DNA from 3 places in the Oscillatoria sp. FACHB-1406 genome. Region 3 is predicted to be linked to each of the others. Evidence: riboswitches for the same ligand, from Rfam matches in the RefSeq annotation. Region 3 holds a riboswitch; each other region holds the start of a gene.
What was found. Region 3 has a riboswitch for cobalamin ahead of H6G50_RS07085 (sirohydrochlorin chelatase). Riboswitches for the same ligand answer to the same signal wherever they lie in the genome.
Positions count from the first base shown of each region.

Region 1 (7,204 bases), on a different contig from region 3:
CAATAAATCCTTAGTATTTTGGATTGCTAATCTTTGTTTGGGATTGGGAATCTCGGGCATTATTGCGATCGCGTTCCTGCAACGCGATGTCACCGTTCTCGCCCTCGTTCTCCTCTGTTGCGCCCTCGGTTACACCTACCAAGGGCCGCCTTTTCGCCTCGGTTACTTGGGTTTAGGCGAAATTATCTGTTTTTTCAGCTTTGGCCCCCTCGCCATTGCCGCTGCCTACTATTCCCAAGCGCAAAGCTTCTCTCCCGCCTTCCTGCTTGCTTCTGCATTTGTCGGGGTCAGTACCTCAATTATTCTCTTCTGTTCCCATTTTCACCAAGTCGAAGACGATCTCGCTGCCGGGAAGCGATCGCCGATCGTGCGCTTGGGTACGGCGCTGGGTGCTAAAGTGTTAGCGGTATCGGTCGCGAGTTTGTTTGCGATGGTCGCGATCGGACTGATTATCGGCAACTTTCCCCTCTGGACAGCGATCGTTTTTATTACCCTCCCCATCGGTTACGAACTCGTCCGCCATGTCAGCGAAAATCACGATCGCCCGGAACGAGTCAGCAATTGCAAATTTATTGCCGTGAAACTCCATTTTTGGAGTGGATTCTTATTGGGCTTAGGGTTTATTTTGCCTAATCTTTATCATTGACTTAAGAAAGAACAAATCGCCTGTAGAGACGTTGTATACAACGTCTCTACAGATAATTTTGCGCCGAGAACTGGGGGAGGGAAGAACAAGGCAACCCCGTGCAGGGGTTAAACTAGAAAACAAAATCCTCACCCTCTCCCCTCATGGTGGACTGCCTTAACCCCGCCTGTTCCAACCCCTTCAATCCCAACCACCATAGCTTTTGCAGCAGTTGCGGGTTTCCCCTTACCTCCAGCTACCTCTTCCACAATCAATATCGCGTTACTCGACTCCTCGGAGAAGGCGCTTTCGGCAGAACTTACCTCGCTGAAGACACCAAATGTCTCAATCGCCCCTGCGTCATCAAAAAATTTCTTGCCCAACAACAAAAAAACCTCGCCAAAGCTACAGAACTCTTCATGCAAGAAGCGCAGCGCCTTCACGAATTAGACCATCCGCAAATCCCGAGCCTGTATGCCTACTTCAAGCATGATAACTCGCTGTACTTAGTGCAGCGATATATTGCCGGAGACAACCTCCTTAAAGAATGCTTTAAACAAGGTCTTTTTAGCGAATTCAAAACGCGGCAACTTTTGCAGAGTTTGCTGCCGGTGCTGCAATATATCCATGAAAATGGCGTGTTGCATCGAGATATTAAACCGGAAAACATCATGCGAAAAACGCTTGTTTCCGGTGCATCAGAGTTCGTGTTGATTGACTTTGGGGGAGCCAAACAGATAACGGGAACGACGCTAACAAAGCCAGGAACGCAAATCTTTACTCCAGGATACGCTGCAATAGAACACGCAATGGGACAGCCGGTACGAGCGAGCGATATTTATAGTTTGGGGGCAACCTGCGCGCGGTTGCTGACGGGGTGTTTTCCGGAACAGCAACTCGACGGTACGATAAGAGACGACCTTTTCGACGCATCGACGCAGGACTGGCAGTGGCGGGAGCAGTTGCAGAAGCAATCGAGAACGGCGAATGAGCGTTTTGGGGAAGTCTTAGATACGATGCTACAACCCTTTGCACGCGATCGCTATCAATCGGCAAAAGAAGCCTTACAAGCTTTGGAAGGAATAGCCGTTGTACTGACAACTCCAGCGAGTCCTTCAAAAAGGATTGTTACGTCGCCACCCAACCTACGAAGTTTCAGCTTTGAAGTGATAAGCGTCGATAATCGGGGTAATGTTGAAAACCGCAGTTCCAGTCAAGCCAATTATTTTACTGAAGAAATCGCTGGGGGAGTTGGGTTAGAAATGGTGGCGATTCCGGGCGGGAGTTTTATAATGGGGACGGATGATAGGGAAATCGAGAGATTATCTAAAATATACAAACACACCTTATTGAAGAGTGAAAGTCCGCAACATCAAGTCACAATCCAACCCTTCTATCTGGGCAAATATGCCATTACCCAAGCGCAATGGAAAGCCGTCGCCGCCCTCCCCAAAATCCTCCACGACCTCAACCCCGACCCATCCAATTTTAAAGGAGCAAATCATCCGGTAGAGCGAGTAACTTGGTGGGAAGCCGAAGAATTTTGTAAAAGACTGTCCAAAAAAACAGGGAAACAGTATTGACTACCGAGTGAAGCCGAATGGGAATACGCCTGTCGCGCTGGAACAACAACGCCGTTTCATTTTGGGGAAACAATAACGTCAGCATTAGTGAACAACTACGGGATATATCCCTACGGATATCGCTTCGGAAACGACCCGAAAGGAGAATACCGAGAAAAAACTGTGGAAGTAGGAACATTACCGCCGAACGGATATGGACTGTATGAAATGCACGGGAACGTATGGGAATGGTGCGCAGACCATTGGCACGAAAATTATCAAGGTGCACCCAACAATGAAACTATATGGCTAACTAGCGATGAAGGGGATACGCGCCTGCTTCGCGGTGGTTCTTGGCTCAACCATTCGGGGCTCTGCCGTTCTGCGAATCGCCTCAGGGGCCATCCCGATGATTCTAACGACCTTATCGGGTTCCGCGCTGCTCTCTCCCCCAGGATTCCCTAGCCCTCTCCCCTTTTCCCCTCTTGCCCTTTTCAATCGCGCGAAGCGCGAAATTTTTTTGAGCAGCCTGTAATATCTTGTATTACACAAAAGAGCAGAGGCGAGAACAACCAATTTTTCCAGGAACCCAGTTCTTAAGTTAAACGGTACGTTCTAATTATCAATATACGACACCGCGACGCTAATTGCAACTCAATTTATCGAAGGATATCTACTACTACCCACTCGAATTATCTAACCCGATTTCAGCGCATTATTCTCTCACGCGCGGGTCGAGAATCCCATAAGTCAAATCCGCAACTAAATTAAAAATGACGATTAAAATTGCGTAAATAAAGGTAATTGCCATCACCACCGGCGTATCGCTGCGGTAAATCGATTCAATTAATAACGCACCAATTCCGGGAACGCGAAAGACTTGTTCGGTGACAAGCGCGCCGGTGAAAATATTAGGAATTTCCAGCGCAACGAGAGTAACGACGGGAATCAGAGCGTTACGAAGAATGTGGCGATTGACAACAATCCATTCTACCAACCCTTTAGCGCGCGCAGTACGAACGTAATCGCGATCCAATTCTTCGAGGATGGAAGAACGCACGTAGCGCATTAAAACGGCAGCTTGGTATAAGGCTAACACCGCGATCGGCATGACAGATTGTTGGATTTGGGCGAGCAAACTTTTAAGATCGGTAACTTGGAGCGTGCTGTTATAAATGAAGGGAAACCATTTCAGTTGCACGCTAAAGATAACGATAAACAGTAGCCCGGTGAAAAAGGTGGGCAGGGAAAAGCCGAGAAAGGCAAAGGTAGTGGCGACGCGATCTAAAATGGAATGGCGTTTTAGGGCGGATAAAATGCCTAAAGGAAGGGCAATAATGAGGCTAAAAAAATAGGCAGTCCCAGCGACCCATAAGGTAGCGGGCAAGCGCTGTAAAATAAGTTGGATAACGGGAGAACGACTGGTGAAGGAGTAGCCTAAGTCGCCGCGCAAGAACGACCCCGCCCATTTAAAATAACGAATATAAATCGGCTGGTCTAAACCGAGCGATCGCCGAATATTTTCTCGGACTTCGGCGGTAATTGAAGGGTTGGAAGCAAACTCTCCCATCGGATCGCCGGGAGCGAGGGCAAGGATTAAAAAGATAACGATGCTAATCGCGATTAAGGTGGGAATTGAGATGAGGAGGCGATCGATAAGATAACGCTTCATTGGAGAAACAAAATTTTAAATTTGTGTTCCAGCTTTTTGGGTGAAAATTGTAGTTGCGATCGCTCGCTAAATTTGAATTTTTTAAAGTATCGAGCAAAATATAGCGCTACGGGTCGAAGAATGAGCATTCCTCAAAGCTGGAAGCCTTGGCTGGTGGGCAATGCCCACCCTACTAAATTGGGAATTTTTTAAAGTAATCGAGCAAAATAAGACTCATCACTTAAAAAGTAGGGTGCGTTAGCGAAGCGTAACGCACCATTATTTTAACCGAAATAAGAAGTCTAGTCAGTGCAACGTCAATTTAAATCGAAATTAGCCGATCGCTAAAAAAGTTGCCCCGATCGCGCAGAAAATCAAACCTACAAAACGCAGCGAACTGGCAGTTAAGCTACCTTTCGTTTGCAAAGCGCGCCACCCCCAACAAACACCCGACGCGATCGCGAGTTGAATCGCTGCAAACCCCATTAAATACGCGATTAATGGCGTTGGTTCCGCCCCAACAATCGATTCGCCGTAAGCATAACCGTGGAAAATTCCTGCTAGCGCGGAAAACGCGATCGCACCGGCAAGCGCTGGGGTGCAATTGGCAGCAAACAGTAACCCTACTGAAATAATTGAAGCGGCTACAAAGGCTTCTGAAAAAGGAATATTCAACTTCAAAAGATGCAGCCCCGTACCGCCTAATGTGGCAATCACAAAAGCAACCGGAATCCACCAACCTTTTTGGGGTTTAAGCGCGGCGAATAAGCCAACTGCGATGATAAAAGCAAAATGATCGAAACCGATAATGGGATGCGCTAAACCTGTGATAAACCCTTCAAAAAAGTTAGCGGGCATTCTTCCGCCCATTGCATGGTGGGCAAAAGCGGGTTGAGTCGCGATCGCTAAACTGAAGATCCCAATACTTAAACCTAGCGCAATGGCGCGCCCCGAAACACTTTTCATTTTTAAAATCATCCGTACCTCGCAGATGTTTGATAAATTAAGCCAAATTGAATCGTTTCGGCGGGCTTCCTGACTTAGCATTTTGAAAAATGCCTCACAGTTGCGGGACAGCGCCGGATTTGCACCGAACTTTCCCCTTTAATATCGAATGGCTGCTCCCCATCCGAACCGAACGAGATCCGTTCAATTTAGCACGATTGGGTCGCGTTCTCCTGCGGCGCGCAAATCCATCTTGTGGCAAAGCGCAAAAGATTGACATTACATTACAATGGCGATCGACACTACACCGGCAGAAGTCCCAGTTGTGAATATTCTTAATAATCTCCTGTCCAACATACATAGAAAGAAAGAAAAGTCAAGCTCTACGAATGGATTGCCCCCCATGAAGCGATCGCGTCGCGGGATAGAATTAAAGTCCGAACTCGAAATCGAACTGATGCGCGAATCGTCGCGGATTGTTGCCACCGTTCTTAAGGAGATTGCACAACGAGTCGAACCGGGGATGACGACTGCGGACTTAGACACTTACGCCGAACAGCGAATTCGGGAAATGGGCGCAACGCCGAGTTTTAAGGGCTATCACGGCTTTCCCGCTTCCATTTGCGCCTCTGTGAACAATGAAGTCGTCCACGGGATTCCCAGCCCAAAAAAGGTGATTCGGGCGGGCGACGTTCTTAAAGTCGATACGGGGGCGTATAAGGACGGCTTTCACGGCGATTCCTGCATTACGATTGCGGTGGGCAAAGTGTCTCCGGAGGCAGAACGCTTGATTCGCGCAGCAGAAGCGGCACTGTATGCAGGAATCGAACAGGTACAAGCGGGAAATTGCTTGCTCGATATTGCCGGGGCGATTGAAGATAGCGTTAAAGAACAGGGATTTAGTGTGGTGGAGGATTACACCGGACATGGCGTAGGGCGGAAGCTGCACGAAGAACCGGCGGTGTTTAATACGCGCACGAACGATTTACCTAACGTGCGGCTAAAACCGGGAATGACAATCGCGATTGAACCGATTTTGAATGCGGGGAAACGGTTTACGCGGACGCTGAAGGATCGCTGGACGGTAGTGACGGTGGATAATGCGCTTTCTGCTCAATTCGAGCATACGGTGCTGGTGACGAAGGAAGGCTACGAAATTTTAACCGATCGCGATCGGGTTTGAGGCGGTTAAGGTAGAAGAATTCTCAACGTAGGGACAGGCTTTCGTTTTCGGCGTTAACCCAATTAAAAATAGGAACGAATTGCCATTCGCCCCTAAACTCAGAAATTCTTACTGATGCCATTTTGTCAAGATCGAGGAGTCGATCGATTCTTCTAGCCTCGCAGTATAGTCTTGATATGACTGGCGCGCGCCGCTCGGCGAATTCCTGCGCGATCGCGAAATCAAGTTGCCGGTGCTACCATTCTGCGAATTTCGGAATAAAACGTACTATCGCTAAATCGACCGTTATTTTTCACGAAACTGCTTCGCAAGCGCAAGTTGGGACTGGCAAACCACAGGCGTTCTTCGGCGTGCAAGCTACCGTTTTCTAGCGTCAGGGTTAAGGCTTCATCCTCTCCAATCGCATAATCCCCAGCAAGACTTTGCTCTTTAGGATTGCTGCTGCCCCGCAGAAACTTGCCCGTTTGGGGATTCTCGGAGTCGGGAACTGCAACAAGAATAGCAAACCCTTTTTCCTTCGTCCCTCCCCAATCGACAGAGTTATCCCAACTTATTTTTAAGCCTCCGCAAGCTTGCGCCGAACTAACGTGCTGTTGCTCGCAGAGTTGAACGATTTCAGGCGCGTCAACGGCTAAAAACTCAATCTCAATCTCGGCTTTACTGCTGCCTGCGGCTTGACTAGCGAGGTTGTAATGCGTGCGTTGGGCAAACCATTTTCCCGAACTCTGCTCGAAAAACTCCTTGATATCCATGAATCCGTGACAATTTTTGAATGCGTGGATCTTACACTGTTTCTCGGCGCGAGAAACCGGGTCGGCAATCTATGGCAACAGACACATCGATGAGGAAAATCAGAAAGGTCAATCGCCCCTACTCAACAGCAATGCCCACCTATTAAAAAAAGATACTACTGCGCAACAGAAAAATTGTAACCGGCTCGCTGTCCGGCGTATGACGCGGGTTAAAAATGTGAATAATGCCGGGAGTGATGCTGAGATTATCGCTTAGCCGCATTCGATAAAAAGCCTCGAGTTGTAACGTCGTTCCCGGTTGTCCTCCCGATGAATTCGGCTGCCCCAACATAGCGGGTATATTATTTCCCGCAGGCAACGTACTGCTAACAATCTTCGGGGGTTGTCCGATCGAGATGCCGCCTAAATTTCCTTCGCTCAATAGGTCGGGCAAATTGAGATAAACCATATAATTGGTCGTCTGCACGCTTCCCGACTCGCCAGGGA
Region 1 is NZ_JACJSM010000001.1:107,646-114,849, reverse strand. Features, by position in the region: gene menA (2-carboxy-1,4-naphthoquinone phytyltransferase) at 1-646, shown strand, start outside; partial or broken gene H6G50_RS00460 (bifunctional serine/threonine-protein kinase/formylglycine-generating enzyme family protein) at 790-2,652, shown strand; gene H6G50_RS00455 (ABC transporter permease) at 2,903-3,859, opposite strand; gene H6G50_RS00450 (HupE/UreJ family protein) at 4,172-4,804, opposite strand; cobalamin riboswitch at 4,846-4,992, opposite strand; gene map (type I methionyl aminopeptidase) at 5,187-5,966, shown strand; gene H6G50_RS00440 (phycobiliprotein lyase) at 6,188-6,718, opposite strand; gene H6G50_RS00435 (iron uptake porin) at 6,861-7,204, opposite strand, start outside.
Region 1: another riboswitch for cobalamin. It lies ahead of H6G50_RS00450 (HupE/UreJ family protein); the one in region 3 lies ahead of H6G50_RS07085 (sirohydrochlorin chelatase).

Region 2 (7,204 bases), on a different contig from region 3:
CGATCGAGCAATTGAGCGATTTAGAGCTTGCGCGCGCCCTTTCCGAACGCCTCGCGATCGCACCAAACGATTGGCATCGACTCAAAGCCAATCGCAAAGCCCAAGCCGCCCAACAAGCTGCCGCCGCGATCGTCTTTTTGCTCAACGATCGCCCGGAAGAAGCCCTAGCACGCTTGCAACAGGCAAGTGGCTGGCTCGATCGCAGCATCGTCGCCCCACCCTGCCCGACGCACGGCAAGAAGCCAACTGACGCAATTTAAATCTTTAGAATAGGGGGGTTTTTTGCTTGCCCCCTCGGATCTGCTTGCACAACTTTAATTGATTGCCCTGCGAATTCCAATCGACGCGATCGAAAATTTGATACAGCAAGCAGAGTCCCCGTCCTTGTTCGGCTTCATTTTCCGGAAGCAACGCTTCTGGATCGTCAGGACAGTTACAATTCACCTCAAAACCCGCGCCCCGATCCGAAATAATCCAAGAATAAATCCCCTCAGCAATTGAAAACTGAACCTCCACGATTTTACTGGGGTCGAGTTTGTTACCGTGAACGACAGCGTTAACGAGGGCTTCTTGAAGTCCCAATCGCAGTTCGGGCTGCCATTCCTGGGGAATATTGGCTAGGAGTAAATCGAGAATTGGGCAAAGGTAGAGCGTAGAGGCAAAGCTCAAGGTTTCCCATTTGCTTCGAGTGACAGGCAGAGAAATAGCAATCACGCACCTTACCTCATAGGCTTTATATGTTTGCAGCAGTTAGTTCTAGAATAGCGCTAACTTTTAGTTACTTAAGGGCAAACCCTGACTTGATAAGAATGTTGTGGAACAATTCCTTTTAATTATAGCAAAAAATGATTGTAAAACCCGGAAAATATACGCTTGAACTCTTGACAAATTAAGATTTGTGTAGGTCAAACTGAGCTTCTAAAAAAGCAACGCTTTCAACATGGGTCGTTTGGGGGAAAAAATCGGCAGGTTGCACGGCGACTAACCGATATTGTCCGCTTTGGCACAGCAGGCGGAGATCGCGGGCTAAAGTGGCGGGTTTGCAACTGACGCAGGCAATGCGAGCGGGTTGCAGGGCGAGGAGAGCTTCGAGAACGGCGCGATCGCATCCTTTCCGGGGAGGATCGAGCAGTACGAGGTCGGGGATCGCGTCTAGGTGGGCGATCTGGCTTTCTACCGTTCCCGCCAAAAACTCGACATTCGCGATCGCATTAAGTTCTGCATTGTGTCGAGCTTGTTGCACGGATGCAGCTTGCACCTCGATCCCCACCGCTCGCCCGCATCGTTGCGCTAACGGGAGGGTAAACGTACCGATCCCGCAGTAAGCATCGAGCAAAAATTCATCGCCCTGCAAAGTCCAGCGATCGAAAATCACCTCCAACAGCGCCTCTGCTGCTTCCGTATTCACCTGAAAAAACGTCTCCGGGCGCAAATCAAACTCCAATCCAGCAAAAACTTCCCGCAACTCAATGCGTCCGGCAATACAGCGCGTTTCCTCCCCAAAAATAACATTCGTCCGCGCCGAGTTAAGGTTGAGCGCCACGCCGACTAAAGCCGGATAGCGCTGCATCCATGCCCGAGCGCGATCCCCGAGTTCCGGTAAATCCCTTTCCGTACTCACCAGCGTTGCTAAAATTTCCCCCGTGCGCCGCCCGACGCGCAACGAGAGATGGCGCAATTGACCGCGATGCGTCCGTTCGTCATAAATCGACCATCCGGCTTGTTGAATTTCTTGTTTGAGATCGGCGAGGAGGGGGTTGAGGCGTGCGTCCTGCACCGGACATTGATTGAGATTGACGATCTGGTGCGTTCCGGTGCGATAATACCCCGCTTGAACGTTGCCCGCCGCGTTTATACCGAGGGGATACGTGGCTTTGTTGCGATAGTTGAGGGAGGAAGCCGCCGTTAGGATGGGTGCAACGGGGGGATTGTCAAAGCCGCCGATGCGAGTGAGGGCTTGGACAACGCGATCGCGCTTAGCTTGTTGTTGATACTCGTCGCTGACGTGCTGCCACTGACAACCGCCGCACTTATCCGCGACGATGCAGCGCGGGCGAATCCGATGCGGGGAGGCGTGCAGAAGGGTTTCGAGCTTAGCGGCGGCATACTGAGGTTTGACGCGCAGCAAGCGGGCTAAAACGCGATCGCCGGTTACAGTGTCGGGAACGAAAACCACGCGCCCCCCAAAGCGCCCGACTCCTTCGCCAGTATCATTGAGATCTGCGATCGTCACCTCGATTAACTCTCCCTGCTGCCAGCGCGACGAAATCTCGTCTCGATTCTCGCTGTCTTTTAACTCGACCATCTTGTCCTCATTCATAATTTGTAATAATTTTCTCATTCCCCGTCCCCCTATCCCTCATTACCCTATCACCGAGTACGCTGAGCCTGCCGAAGCGCCATCCCCCCGTCACCCCATCACCGGGTACGCTGAGCCTGCCGAAGCGCCATCCCCCCGTCACCCCATCCCTCCGTCACCCTATCCCCCATCACCCTACTTCCTTTCTGTCCCACCGAATCGCTAAACTACATAATGTTATTAAATTCACCTCGATAGTATGAGTGTAGTTAGCCAAGTTATTCTCAAAGCAGACGACGAACTCCGCTACCCCAGCAGTGGCGAACTCCAGAGTATCAAAGAGTTTATGACCACCGGGGAACAGCGAGTCCGCATCGCTGAAACCCTCGGCGAAAACGAAAAGAAAATTGTCGATCGCGCCAGCAAAGAATTGTGGAAAAAGCGTCCCGACTATATCTCTCAAGGCGGGAACGCTTACGGTCAACGCGAGCGCGCTCAGTGTTTGCGCGACTATGGCTGGTACTTGCGCCTCGTCACTTACGGAGTTCTGTGCGGCGACAAAGAACCGATCGAATCCATCGGCGTAATTGGCGCGCGCGAGATGTATAATGCGCTCAACGTCCCCATGCCGGGGATGGCAGAAGCAATTCGTTGCCTGAAAGAAGCCTCTTTGGGACTGCTGACGGGCGAAGATGCCAGAGCTACCGCACCCTACTTCGATTACCTGATCCAAGCCATGTCTTGAAGTTAGCTGGGGCAGAAAGCGCGATCGGTGCAGCCCCAAGCAGATTTGAGAGGGGATCGCGCAGCGTGCCGCGCTCCAGCCTCACTCCTTCCACCCAGCCCGCGCGCTCAACCGCGAGGTTAAGGAAGAGGGTTGTTGCGTTACCCGCCGCGCGATCGCCCAACTTAATCAAAAAAAAAGACAGCTTCCGGTCAAGAAACTGTCAACTCGTCATGTGTTCCCTATGATTGACTCCCGTGGAGTTCAGTTAACGATTAGTATGGCTGAGGTGAAAGGCAGATCGAGGGAGGGGGATCATCTCTAGACTGTGATATTCATTACACGCAACCGCTGCTGGAGGGATTAGTCCTGCTGCCAAGATGAAATCGAGCCAAAATTTACTCGTTTGGGCTTTGCTATTCCTTCTGTTGGCCTACATCGGTTTGGGCTGGTATGTCGCGCGCGCCACCGCAGCTTGGCAATTTTGGGTGCGTGCCGGTGTTTGCAGCGCGCCCGAACTGGAGAAATCCTGGATTTGTCTGTGGCTCGATCGGCCGGTATTTGCGTGGAGCGCCCTTTTCCTCAGTATCGCTGCTTTCCTCCTCGCCCTCGTTCACCCGATTACCAAACTCAAAAGCGTCTTCGGCAATTGGCTTCAGTCTGATACCAAAGCCTTTCTCTCCGTTATCGTGATCTCCTTTTTGGTGGTCGTGGTCTTAACGCGGAGCGATTTAGTCGCAGAAGGTCTGAGCTTGCTCGCGCCGGGACTGCTCGCGCGCCTAGAATTGCGCTGGGCGGGATACAGCGATTGGCACTCCTTCGGAATGATTATCGTTATCTGCGCGGTTGGGTATGTGGCGGGTTTATCGCTGTATCAACATTACGGAGTTCCTTGAGTGCGAGCGAGTTCTACCAATTCTCCTTGATTTTGCACTTCGCTTCATAACCGTAAGAAGTAGACCAGTCCTTGCCTTCGGCTCAAACAGACCGAGCGAAACCCCAAAATTTTCCCCAGAAGAACTGACCGGCAAAGACCATTAGACTATAGGATCGAATTTAGAGATTCGCGTTTTTGTAATTAAATATCAAACAGATGGTTCCCATTAAATCCTTCTTATCCCGCCTGCTCGCGTTGATGTTAATTGTTGTTGTCGGCCTAGCGGGCTGTGCAAACAATCCTTCCGGGCTAACGGGAAATTATTCTCAGGATACTTTGACCGTGCTGCAAAGTCTCGGTACCGCGATCGACTCGGCCGATAACGCTGAAAACAAAGCCGATATCGTCCGTTTAGCTCGCACCCAGATGAATGACTATGCGGCGCGCTACCGCAGAGATCGTAAAGTTTCAGCGCTGCGCTCGTTTACGACGATGCAAACGGCAGTCAACAGCCTAGCAGGCTTTTATAGCTCCTACGGGACTCGTCCGATTCCCGAGAAGTTGAAAAAGCGTCTCAAGCAAGAGTTCAAGCAGGTTGAGTTCGCTCTCAATCGCGATTCTTAGTTGCACCGCGATCGCGAAAATACGGGGCATTATTCCCTTCTTCCTGGAGTTGGCTCCGATATGCCCCAAAAAAATGCCAAATTAGAGTTGCTAAGTTAAAAAGTTTTTGCTAACATAGCTAAGCCGAGTGCAAAAAAGCACAAAGCGCCGGGATAGCTCAGTTGGTAGAGCAGAGGACTGAAAATCCTCGTGTCGGCGGTTCAAATCCGCCTCCTGGCATTAAAAGCGGCGCTTTGCCGCAGAACGCCAATTTAAGAATAGGTGGTAGGATTAGAAAATTTGGTTTTGGTGGGGAGCCGCCACCAAACGTAAGGGGGAAAGTCCGGTGCAAATCCGGCGCTGTCCCGCAACTGTAAGCCAATTTTGGCGTGCCAGCGATCGTGGAAATTATCCGAACCTTCAGCTGGAGAGCCAAGATTGTGTAAGTCAGAATGCCCGCCGGATTGGAAAAAACTGTTGAATCTATAAGTCTGCGAGGTACAGACAAAGATGAAAAAGCATAAATGGTGGAACCTTGCGCTGATGGCCGGGTTGAGTTGTTATTTAGTTGCTGCATCGCCCGCACCGGCTCATGCAATGCACATCATGGAAGGATTTTTGCCTGTAGGCTGGGCTATTTTTTGGTGGTTAGTCTATCTTCCCTTTCTATTTTGGGGGATGCGATCGCTTTCTAAGCTCGCTCGCCAGCATCCCGAAACCAAACTGCTGCTAGCCCTAGCCGGGGCTTTTGCTTTTGTCCTCTCCGCTCTAAAAATTCCCTCAGTGACGGGCAGTTGCTCTCATCCCACCGGAACAGGCTTAGGAGCGATATTATTTGGGCCGGCTGCGATGTCGGTTTTAGGGGGACTGGTACTGCTGTTCCAAGCGCTCCTCTTAGCGCATGGAGGGCTAACCACATTGGGGGCGAGTGGCTTCGCAATGGCTGTTGTGGGCCCCTTTGTAGCTTACAGCGTCTATCGAGCGATCGCGCGTTTTACCGGAAAACAAACGCTAGCTATCTTCCTAGCTGCCGCCCTTGGCAATTTTCTAGCTTATGTGTCAACTTCCGTGCAATTAGCCCTCGCCTTCCCCGCACCCAATGGCGGTATTTTGGCATCCTTTGTTAAGTTTGCCGGAATTTTTGCCGTAACCCAAATTCCCTTAGCCATTAGCGAAGGATTCTTGACCGTATTGGTGTGGAACTGGCTACAGACTTACAACCGCCAAGAATTAGAGGTTCTAAAATCGATCGCGCAGGAGTCATAAAATTCATGAACCGAGTAAACCGAAGTTGGAATAATTGGCTTTTGGTGTTGGCAGTCGTCGGTTTGGCAATTGCGCCACTCCTACTACTTCGAGATGCAGAGTTTGGCGGGGCGGATGTCGAAGCAACCGCCGCAATTAAAGAAGTCGATCCCAACTATCAGCCTTGGGTAAAACCTGTTTTCACGCCTGCTAGCGGCGAGATAGAATCGCTGCTATTCGCCGTACAAGCTGGACTGGGAGCGGGAGTCATCGGCTATGTGTTGGGGCTATATCGGGGCAGAACAGAGCGCGACAATACCCAACGGCAACCCCAAATAAAACCCCCTCGTGCCGACTCCGGAGATTATTAGTCTAATTTTATGCCCCACGATCTCAATGCCTATGCCTATACGAATCGCCTCAAACAATTACCCCCCCAACAAAAGCTAACTTTTGCTTTAGTTATTCTCTCAATTGCGTTGGTGACGCACCCGATCGCTCAAGGACTTATTTTTGTTTGGTTAAGTGTTTGGATCGTTGGCTACGCTCGCATTCCAGCTAAAATCTACGGGCGGGTTTTGTTCGTAATAATGTTCTTTTTATTCGCGAGTCTTCCCGCTCTTATTATCGAAGGAGTCTCTGCCGCTCAACTCGATCGTATCCAGACGAATTCGTTAGCTGGGGTTGTGTTAGGAGATTGGTATTTTTTTATAAGTCAAACCGGACTGATGCGAGCGGTTGAAGTCTCGATGCGATCGCTAGCCTGCGTTTCTTGCTTGCTGTTTATTCTGTTTACCATTCCGTTTGCAGAATTATTAGCGATTATGCGTCGATGTCGCGTGCCTTCGCTTCTCATCGATCTTTTACTCCTGATGTATCGATTTATATTTTTATTTCTGGAGGTTGCCTTACAACTGGAATTAGCCCAACGATCGCGGGGTGGATATCGGACTCGCCAGCGATGGCTTCACAGTACGGGATTACTAATCGGGCAATTGGTAGTGCGATCGCTGCAACGCTACCAACAATTTTCTCTAGGGTTAGCGGCTCGTGGGTTTAATGGAAATTTCAAAGTTTATACTCATCAGTCCTATCACTATTCTCAACGTTACGCGATCGAATCTTTGGTTGGATGTATCGGCTTAATTCTTTTAGAATCACAGTTCGTAATTCGTAATTCGTAGTTCGTAATTCGTAATTCGTAATTCGTAGTTCGTAGTTCGTAGTTCGTAATTCGTAATTCGTAATTCGTGATTTATCATTTATCGCTCATGATTCATCATTTATCGCTCATGATTCATCATTCACCCCTCATGATTCATCACTCATAACTCACAATCCCCCCATTCATCACTTATAGCGCTACTGAAAACTTAAATGTACGTCTCTAAACGCTGAAAGTCTTTGCTGGTGGGTGCTGCCCACCCTACCCAATGTCTTAAATGTACGTTTCTAA
Region 2 is NZ_JACJSM010000024.1:44,753-51,956, forward strand. Features, by position in the region: gene H6G50_RS19585 (DUF6439 family protein) at 1-260, shown strand, start outside; gene H6G50_RS19590 (ATP-binding protein) at 265-714, opposite strand; gene rlmD (23S rRNA (uracil(1939)-C(5))-methyltransferase RlmD) at 890-2,305, opposite strand; gene apcD (allophycocyanin subunit alpha-B) at 2,559-3,044, shown strand; gene H6G50_RS19605 (hypothetical protein) at 3,404-3,919, shown strand; gene psb27 (photosystem II protein Psb27) at 4,126-4,524, shown strand; tRNA gene H6G50_RS19615 (tRNA-Phe) at 4,671-4,743, shown strand; cobalamin riboswitch at 4,788-4,982, shown strand; gene H6G50_RS19620 (energy-coupling factor ABC transporter permease) at 5,014-5,769, shown strand; gene H6G50_RS19625 (energy-coupling factor ABC transporter substrate-binding protein) at 5,775-6,119, shown strand; gene cbiQ (cobalt ECF transporter T component CbiQ) at 6,129-6,932, shown strand.
Region 2: another riboswitch for cobalamin. It lies ahead of H6G50_RS19620 (energy-coupling factor ABC transporter permease); the one in region 3 lies ahead of H6G50_RS07085 (sirohydrochlorin chelatase).

Region 3 (7,204 bases):
TTTAATGCCTTGATTGCCGAGCAAACCGATTAGTCCGTAACCAAAATCGTAGTCGAAGCACTGATATAAAGCTTTTTTAAACCGACCAATTTTAAAGGTCTCTTCCCCGAAAGAGATCACGTCATTTTCGTTACAATCGATCGCGCGGTAAAGTGCTTCCATTGTGAAATTCCCCTGCTAATTTTTAATTTGCTCGCTTCACTCTTTATTATTCCCTCGTTGTTGGCTCTCGTCTACCAGAGGGCAAGAATTTGACTCAATTTTTTGGGCTTTAGTTTAGCGTTCGCTGAGTCTTGTAACAGAAGCAGAGAGCGCAATATGACTGATTGATTAGGTGTTGGAGGGTGGCAGATGACGTTCGAGCCAATCGATCGCATCGGCGATAGTTTCAGCAGCGTTGAGATCGTTGTGCATTTCGTGAAAAGCGCCGGGATATTCGTGTAGTTCTTTGTCGGGGTGGGTAAGGCTTGCAAAAAACTGGCGACTGCCTTCGGGGAAGGCGACGCGATCGCAACTTCCATGCTGAATGAGTAATGCTACCTCGAATTGGGCGGCGCGATCGCGAATTTCTGCTAGAGTTTTAAACAATTCCGTCGCCAGCCTTGCGGTAGCGCGATCGTGGCGTAACGAATCCTGCTGGGCTGTCGCAATCGCCTCGGCATCCCGAGAAAGACTCGACCAATCGAATTCCGTACTCAGGGAAAAACGCGGCAAAATGCGAGAGAGTAAATGCGCTAAGCGGATGCGGAACGGCGATACACCGACTTCGCCCAAGGGCGGCGAAAGAACAACGATTCCGCGCGCTAGCGCCGGAAAGTGCAACGCCCAGTCCAGAACGATAAGACCGCCTAAACTATGACCGATAAGAAAAAGCGGACAGTGCGGTTGTTCGTCCCGAGCCAAGCGCGAAAAAATAGCGAGATCTTCGCGAAACTCGCTCCAATTTTCAATATAACCTCGTTGTCCGGCAGACTTACCGTGTCCGCGCAAGTCAAATTCATAAACAGCGAAATCTCGAGCGACTAGGGGAGAAACTAGATTGTCAAATACGCCGCTATGCGCTCCTAACCCATGAACTAGCAGCGCGATGGCACGCGCTTGTCTCGGCGGATGCCAGGTTTGATAAAACAGCGCTAACCCGCCCGCCCCTCGAAACGTTCCTTCAAATCGTTGAATGCTGGATTTAGGTTGGAGCAAAACTATTTTTCGACTTCTGCTTTCATGCGTTCGAGACTGAGGTGCATTTGGTCGAACATTTGTTGGGGGGTTACGCCAAATTGTCCGAGTTGCGTTTTAAGCTGTTGGACGGTCATTTGAGCCATGAAGTCTTCGGAAAGCTCGAAGCGCTTCATAAAAATTTTGTAGCGATCCATTAGGGCTTCCATACGCTCGATAAAGAGCTTTTTCCCCTCGCGATCGAATTTACCATAATCGCCCCCCAGCGTCATGAGAGCTTGATAGTCTTCAAATAATTGCTTGGCTTCTTGCTGGATAATATCTGAATCAAAAAATCCCATAGTTTTCAAGTCTCGATCGCGCTCAACAGATGCCGATTGGCCTTATGTTTATTGTAAAGTAGTCCTCCCCTCAGAGAAATTTCGGTTTACCGTATCGATACCTCCCAGAGAGCGGATCGGTTGCGCCGGGGGCGAACTCGCCTAAAATGTAGGCGTAGTCAGGCAAAGTTCGAGCTTTAGCGGTGTTAGAAGATTTATTGCGCAAACCGAAAAATCAAAAAGTGGCCGTCTTGTTAGCGCTGGCGGGAACGGTTACGCCGCTTGCCGGATTGCATAAGTTATACCTGCGGCAGTATGGGTGGGGCGTGCTGTATTTGGCGCTCTTTTCGACACCGATTCCTCGCGTTGCGAGTGCGATTGAGGCGGTTTGGTATCTCCTGCAACCCCACGAGGATTTCGATCGCCGCTTTAATTCAGGCGTGGAGATGGGCGCGATGGCAAGCGCCGCAGTGAAGTCAGGATTGCCCCCCGAACAAGTCGGCGACATTGCAACCGCCTTGCGAGAACTCGATCGCTTGCGGCAAGATGGATTGATGTCGGAGTACGAGTTCGAGCAGAAACGCCGCCAATTGCTCGATCGCATCACTTGACTTTTTTGATTATTTGTGTATCCGAGGGTAAAGTAGGGACGAACAATGGTAGATTGGCGATCGTCGGCAGGGAAGTTACAAGCCTTGAACCCCAGACACAGAGCGATTCGAGCGCGGCTGCTACGCGATCCCTACGCGCGCTTGCAAACCCTCGAGGAAGTTGCGATCGCGGCAAGCTTAGGCTTAAAAATCGATGTCAACCGCGCCAGCATTGACGATTGGCTGCGCTTGCCGGGAATTTCCATCCATCAAGCGCGATCGCTCGTCGAACTGGTGGGAATGGGCGTACAATTGCTATCCATCGAAGATATCGCCGCCGCAACGAGCATCCCGCGCGCGAGACTCCAACCTCTCGAACCCCTCCTCTCCTTTTACTACTACGATCCCGAAAGTCTCGTTCTCCCGCAGCGCGTCAATCCCAACACCGCCACTCCCGAACAACTCGCCCGCATTCCCCTCCTCGATGCCGTTACCATTAACGATTTAATCCTAGATCGCACCACCTGCGGCGCATATCGCAACTTAGCCGACTTACAGCGACGGCTAAACCTTAGTAGCACCCTTACTGCTCAATTGATGCACTATTTCCAGTTCAACTAAAGAAATTAAAACTTAAAACTTAAAAATTTCTCACTTCTACTCCTCTGTCAGGGTTCATAATTCAGAGACTATTTATAAACTTTTTATTAAGAACGCTAGAATGGCAAAACCCGTGATGGGCAAGGGCGGCAAAAGCACTCTTCTGACAATCTGAGGGGCTAAAGAGCCGCCCTTGCCCACCCTACAAGGATTTAAGATTAGCTTTATAAATAGTCTCTCATAATTCATAACTCACCATTCATAATTCATAACTCATAACTCAACCATGCTGTACACTAATACAACAGTCGGTTCTGACGGAAGCCAGCCGCCAGAGGCAACGGGGAAAGTACGGTGTAAGTCCGTCGCTGTCCCGCAACTGTGAACTAATGCTCGATCGCGATTTAAGTAAAGATTTCGAGCTTAGTCAGCCAGGATGCCCGCCGATCGCTCGTTTACTCACTTAGCTTTATCCGCGCGGTACGGATAACAAGGAAAAATTGCAACTCAATTCAACCCAATTTTCCATCGAATTGCCTCCATTGCCCATCCAGCGTCCCCTGCTAATGCTCGGACACGGTACGCGAGATGAAGACGGACGACAAGCTTTTCTCGACTTTGCCAGCGCTTACCAAGAATTGGATACCTCGCGCCCCGTCGTTCCCTGTTTCCTGGAACTGACGGAACCCAATATTCAAACAGGGGTTGACTTTTGTGTCGATCGCGGATACACCGATTTGTCCGCCGTGCCGATTTTGCTTTTCGCCGCGCGCCACAATAAATTCGATGTCACCAACGAACTCGATCGCGCCCGCGAGCGCCATCCCGAACTAAAATTTCACTACGGCCGTCATTTTGGGATCAACCCCGAAATGCTCCAATTTTGGCGCGATCGCCTCGCTCAACTCGACGCACCCACGGGCATTCCGCGCGCCGAAACCGTTTTGCTCGTCGTCGGGCGCGGTTCCAGCGATCCCGATGCTAACGGCGACGTATACAAACTCGCTCGCTTGCTTTGGGAAGGCAGCAACTATGCCACGGTAGAAACCTGTTTTATCGGGATTACCCACCCGCGTTTAGAAGAAGGATTCCGCCGCGCGCGCCTCTACAATCCCAAACAAATTATCGTGCTGCCCCACTTTTTATTTACCGGCGCACTCGTTAAAAAAATATTTGATGTTTCCGCGCAGCAGCAGGAACTTTATCCCGACATTAAAATTCTCAACCTACCCGAAATCGGTCTCGATCCGATCTTATTTTCGCTATTGCGCCAGCGAGAAATTGAAACGCAACTCGGACAGGTGCAGATGAATTGCGAACTCTGCAAATTCCGTTTGGCAGCGTTGGACGGTAATGGCAGCGCTAATTCCCACCATTCCCACGACCATCATCACCATCACCACCATTCCCACGACCATCACCACCATCACCACGATACGCCCGTCGATCCCTACGCTCGAGTCGAGGACTATCACCAGCGCATTTGGCAGGTTCCTTAATGGGGAATGAAGAGTGGGTATCAGAATTAAAAACTAAAAATTGGAGAGTAGGGAGTGGGGAACTGGAAATTACGAATTACGAATTACGAATTACGAATTAGTCAAGAGTTTGTTAAATTGCTTTCACTCAATTTCAAGAAAAGTTGCCGTGAACGATAGGGGATTGCAAAAGCTCAGTGTTTTTCTCATCGGGATGATGGGGACGGGGAAGACAAGCGTCGGGCGGATTTTAGCCGAGCGCCTCTGCTATCGCTTTTTTGATACTGATGTTCTAATCGAACGGGTGACAGGTCAGAGTATTCCGCAAATTTTTGCCGATCGCGGCGAAGCAGGATTTAGGGGTTTAGAAAGTCAGGTGTTAAGCGAGTTATCGGCTTACACGCAATGCGCGATCGCTACAGGAGGCGGTATCGTGACGCAACCGATGAATTGGAGTTACTTGCGTCATGGTTTAATCGTCTGGTTGGATGCGCCGGTGGAAGTTCTGGTGCAGCGGTTGGAAAGCGATACGACGCGCCCGCTGCTGAAGGAAGGGGACAGGGCGGAAAAATTGCGATCGCTATTAGCAACGAGAATATCCCTTTATCGGCAGGCGGACTTGCAGATCTCGGCGGAGGGAACGCCCGAAGCAGTGTGCGATCGCATAATCGCGCAAATTCCGAGCGTCTTGAAACCTCCCTTAACCCCCCAAGCGATCGCCGAGAATTGAAAGGCTGTCGCATGGTTAGCAAGTTCGGGACAGCCCAGCAAAACTGTTTTTTCAACCCCCCACAATCGACAGGCGATCGCATTGAAAAGACTGACAAACTAACTCGCAGAAATGGGCAATGGGGGGAATCTGCAAGCGATCGCGAGTTGTCACTAAAACCACTTGGCGCGTCAAACCAGAATCTGAAGCGGAAAGGTTAGTTAAATGTTTCTCTCGCACCAAAGCTTCGGGGAGGGACGAGATCGCGCGAACCGCTAGCGTTGAATCTTTGCGCGCTTCCATGAGGGCAGATTGGGGTAGCAACGCGATTAATTCTCCCTGGCGCACAACCCCGCGAAACGCATCGAGGGTATTGAGTTCCATCGCCGCCCTTAATTTTGTCCCCAACAGCGCAAAACGTTCTTGAACGAGGCGCTGCATTCCGTATCCGTCCTTAAAGACAACTTGAGGGTAGCGCGCTAGTTCCTGCCAAGGGACTTTTGGATATTGTGCCAGAGGGTGATGGGCGGCCATGAGAACCTCAACGGGTTCCTCATAGAGAAAATGCACCACCATTTCCGGGGAAGCGGTGAGAAATCGGTTGTTCATCACGACAGCAACATCGACCAAACCGTCGCGCAGGACTTTTAGGGCGCGATCGCTACCCAATGCCGTCACCCGCAACTGGACATCGGGATAATTGCGGCAAAACGTTTGTAACGTTGGCGGCAAATAGTAAGAGCAAACAGAATGAATCGCCGCAACGCAGAGTTCCGGTTGTTTTCCCTCTCGCAACTCGGACAAAGCGCGTTCGGCATTCTCCCACTCCTGACAAATTTTGCGGGCGTGGGGAAAGAAATGTTCTCCCCCCAAGGTAAGTTTTGTCTGTGCCGTGCGATGAAATAGAGGCAAGCCCAAGTCAGCCTCGAGGGACTGAATCTGTCGGCTGATCGTCGATTGCGTTACGCCGCACTTGCGCGCAGCTTGACCGAAATTCCCCGTTTCCGCCACGGCCAAGAACGCCTGTAACTGCTCGATCCGCATAAATTCAGGTTATGTTATATAGATACACAAGTCTTGTGAATCTACGACGATAGCGGATTTACGGCTTCAGTTTAGTAGAGCTTGATACAGCAAACGCATCAACTCTCGATCGAGGACTTCAATCTGTGGCAAGGACGAAGGGGTACTCATCAGTACGAGTTATACAACAGAGGCGCGATCGCGGCAGCTATTCGGATAAAAGTATAACGCCCTTCCCCCATTCGGAAAGGGCGCGATCGCATTAAACTATACCGGCTGAATTTTTAGTTAGAACCCGATCCGGAAGTTCCCGGTGCCGAAGAACCCGAGCCGGAAGAACCCGAGCCGGAAGAACCCGGTGCCGAAGAATCCGGTACGGGCGGAGCCACAGAACTCGGCGCAGACGGAGCCACAGAACTCGGTGCAGACGGAGCCGCAGAACTCGGTGCAGACGGGGCTGGGGCTGCCGGAGAGACGTTTACATCGACCTTTGGTGCTGGGGCTGGGGCGGCCGGAGAGACGTTCACATCAACCTTCGGTGCCGGGGCTGGCGGCGGTGTATTCACTTCAACTTTCGGGGGTTGCGCGGGTTGAGTTGGTACGGGAACCACGTTTGTCTTTTCTATGGTTCTTTCAATGACGGTGGTGTCCTTCTTCGGTTCGGCAGCAGAAGGAGAGGGAGTTGCTTCTTTATCGGGAACGACAATGGTATTGGTTGCGGGGACGGGAGCGGGTTCTTCTCGGTTGGCGAGATAGTAAGCTAAAGCACCCGCACCGAGCAATCCGGCAAGCAGAAGACCGAGGAGCAAACCGCGACCTGCATTTTCGTTATCGCGAACGACTTGGTTGCGTTCGTTAACGAGCGCTCTTTCGCTTTGAATCTCTCTTTCGTTGGCTGTGCCGCTGACATAGCCATCGCGGTAGGCGACTTCTGAGTCTGTAGCGGGTCTACCGTTGATGGTTTCCTCGAAGTTTTCGCTCTCGTTAGGATTTGTGGGTCGATTTTCGGGATATGTCATGGCTATCGAAATCTCCTATAAAAGGGTTAGGGTCTAAAAGTGGTTTATCGAACAAGCGTACCGTTTTATAGACTGCTATAAAATCGAACTTTGTTTCCTGCCCATAATACCAATTTCAAAGCCGAATGCAAGATGCGGACTTCTGAAACTGCCCTGCTATATCTATATTATGTACTTGCGCCGCTCCCGCTTTGCCATCTAACTCTGGAAGGAAACACTCGGCTTGCTTTGTATGGTTAAAAATTTCGTCTAATTTTTATTCTAGCATATTTAGTTATTTAAGAGCAAA
Region 3 is NZ_JACJSM010000005.1:27,704-34,907, forward strand. Features, by position in the region: gene H6G50_RS07060 (KGK domain-containing protein) at 1-162, opposite strand, end outside; gene H6G50_RS07065 (alpha/beta hydrolase) at 331-1,197, opposite strand; gene H6G50_RS07070 (DUF1825 family protein) at 1,200-1,517, opposite strand; gene H6G50_RS07075 (SHOCT domain-containing protein) at 1,700-2,107, shown strand; gene H6G50_RS07080 (ComEA family DNA-binding protein) at 2,153-2,707, shown strand; cobalamin riboswitch at 2,979-3,149, shown strand; gene H6G50_RS07085 (sirohydrochlorin chelatase) at 3,187-4,185, shown strand; gene H6G50_RS07090 (shikimate kinase) at 4,334-4,894, shown strand; gene H6G50_RS07095 (LysR family transcriptional regulator) at 4,946-5,917, opposite strand; gene H6G50_RS07100 (hypothetical protein) at 6,181-6,915, opposite strand.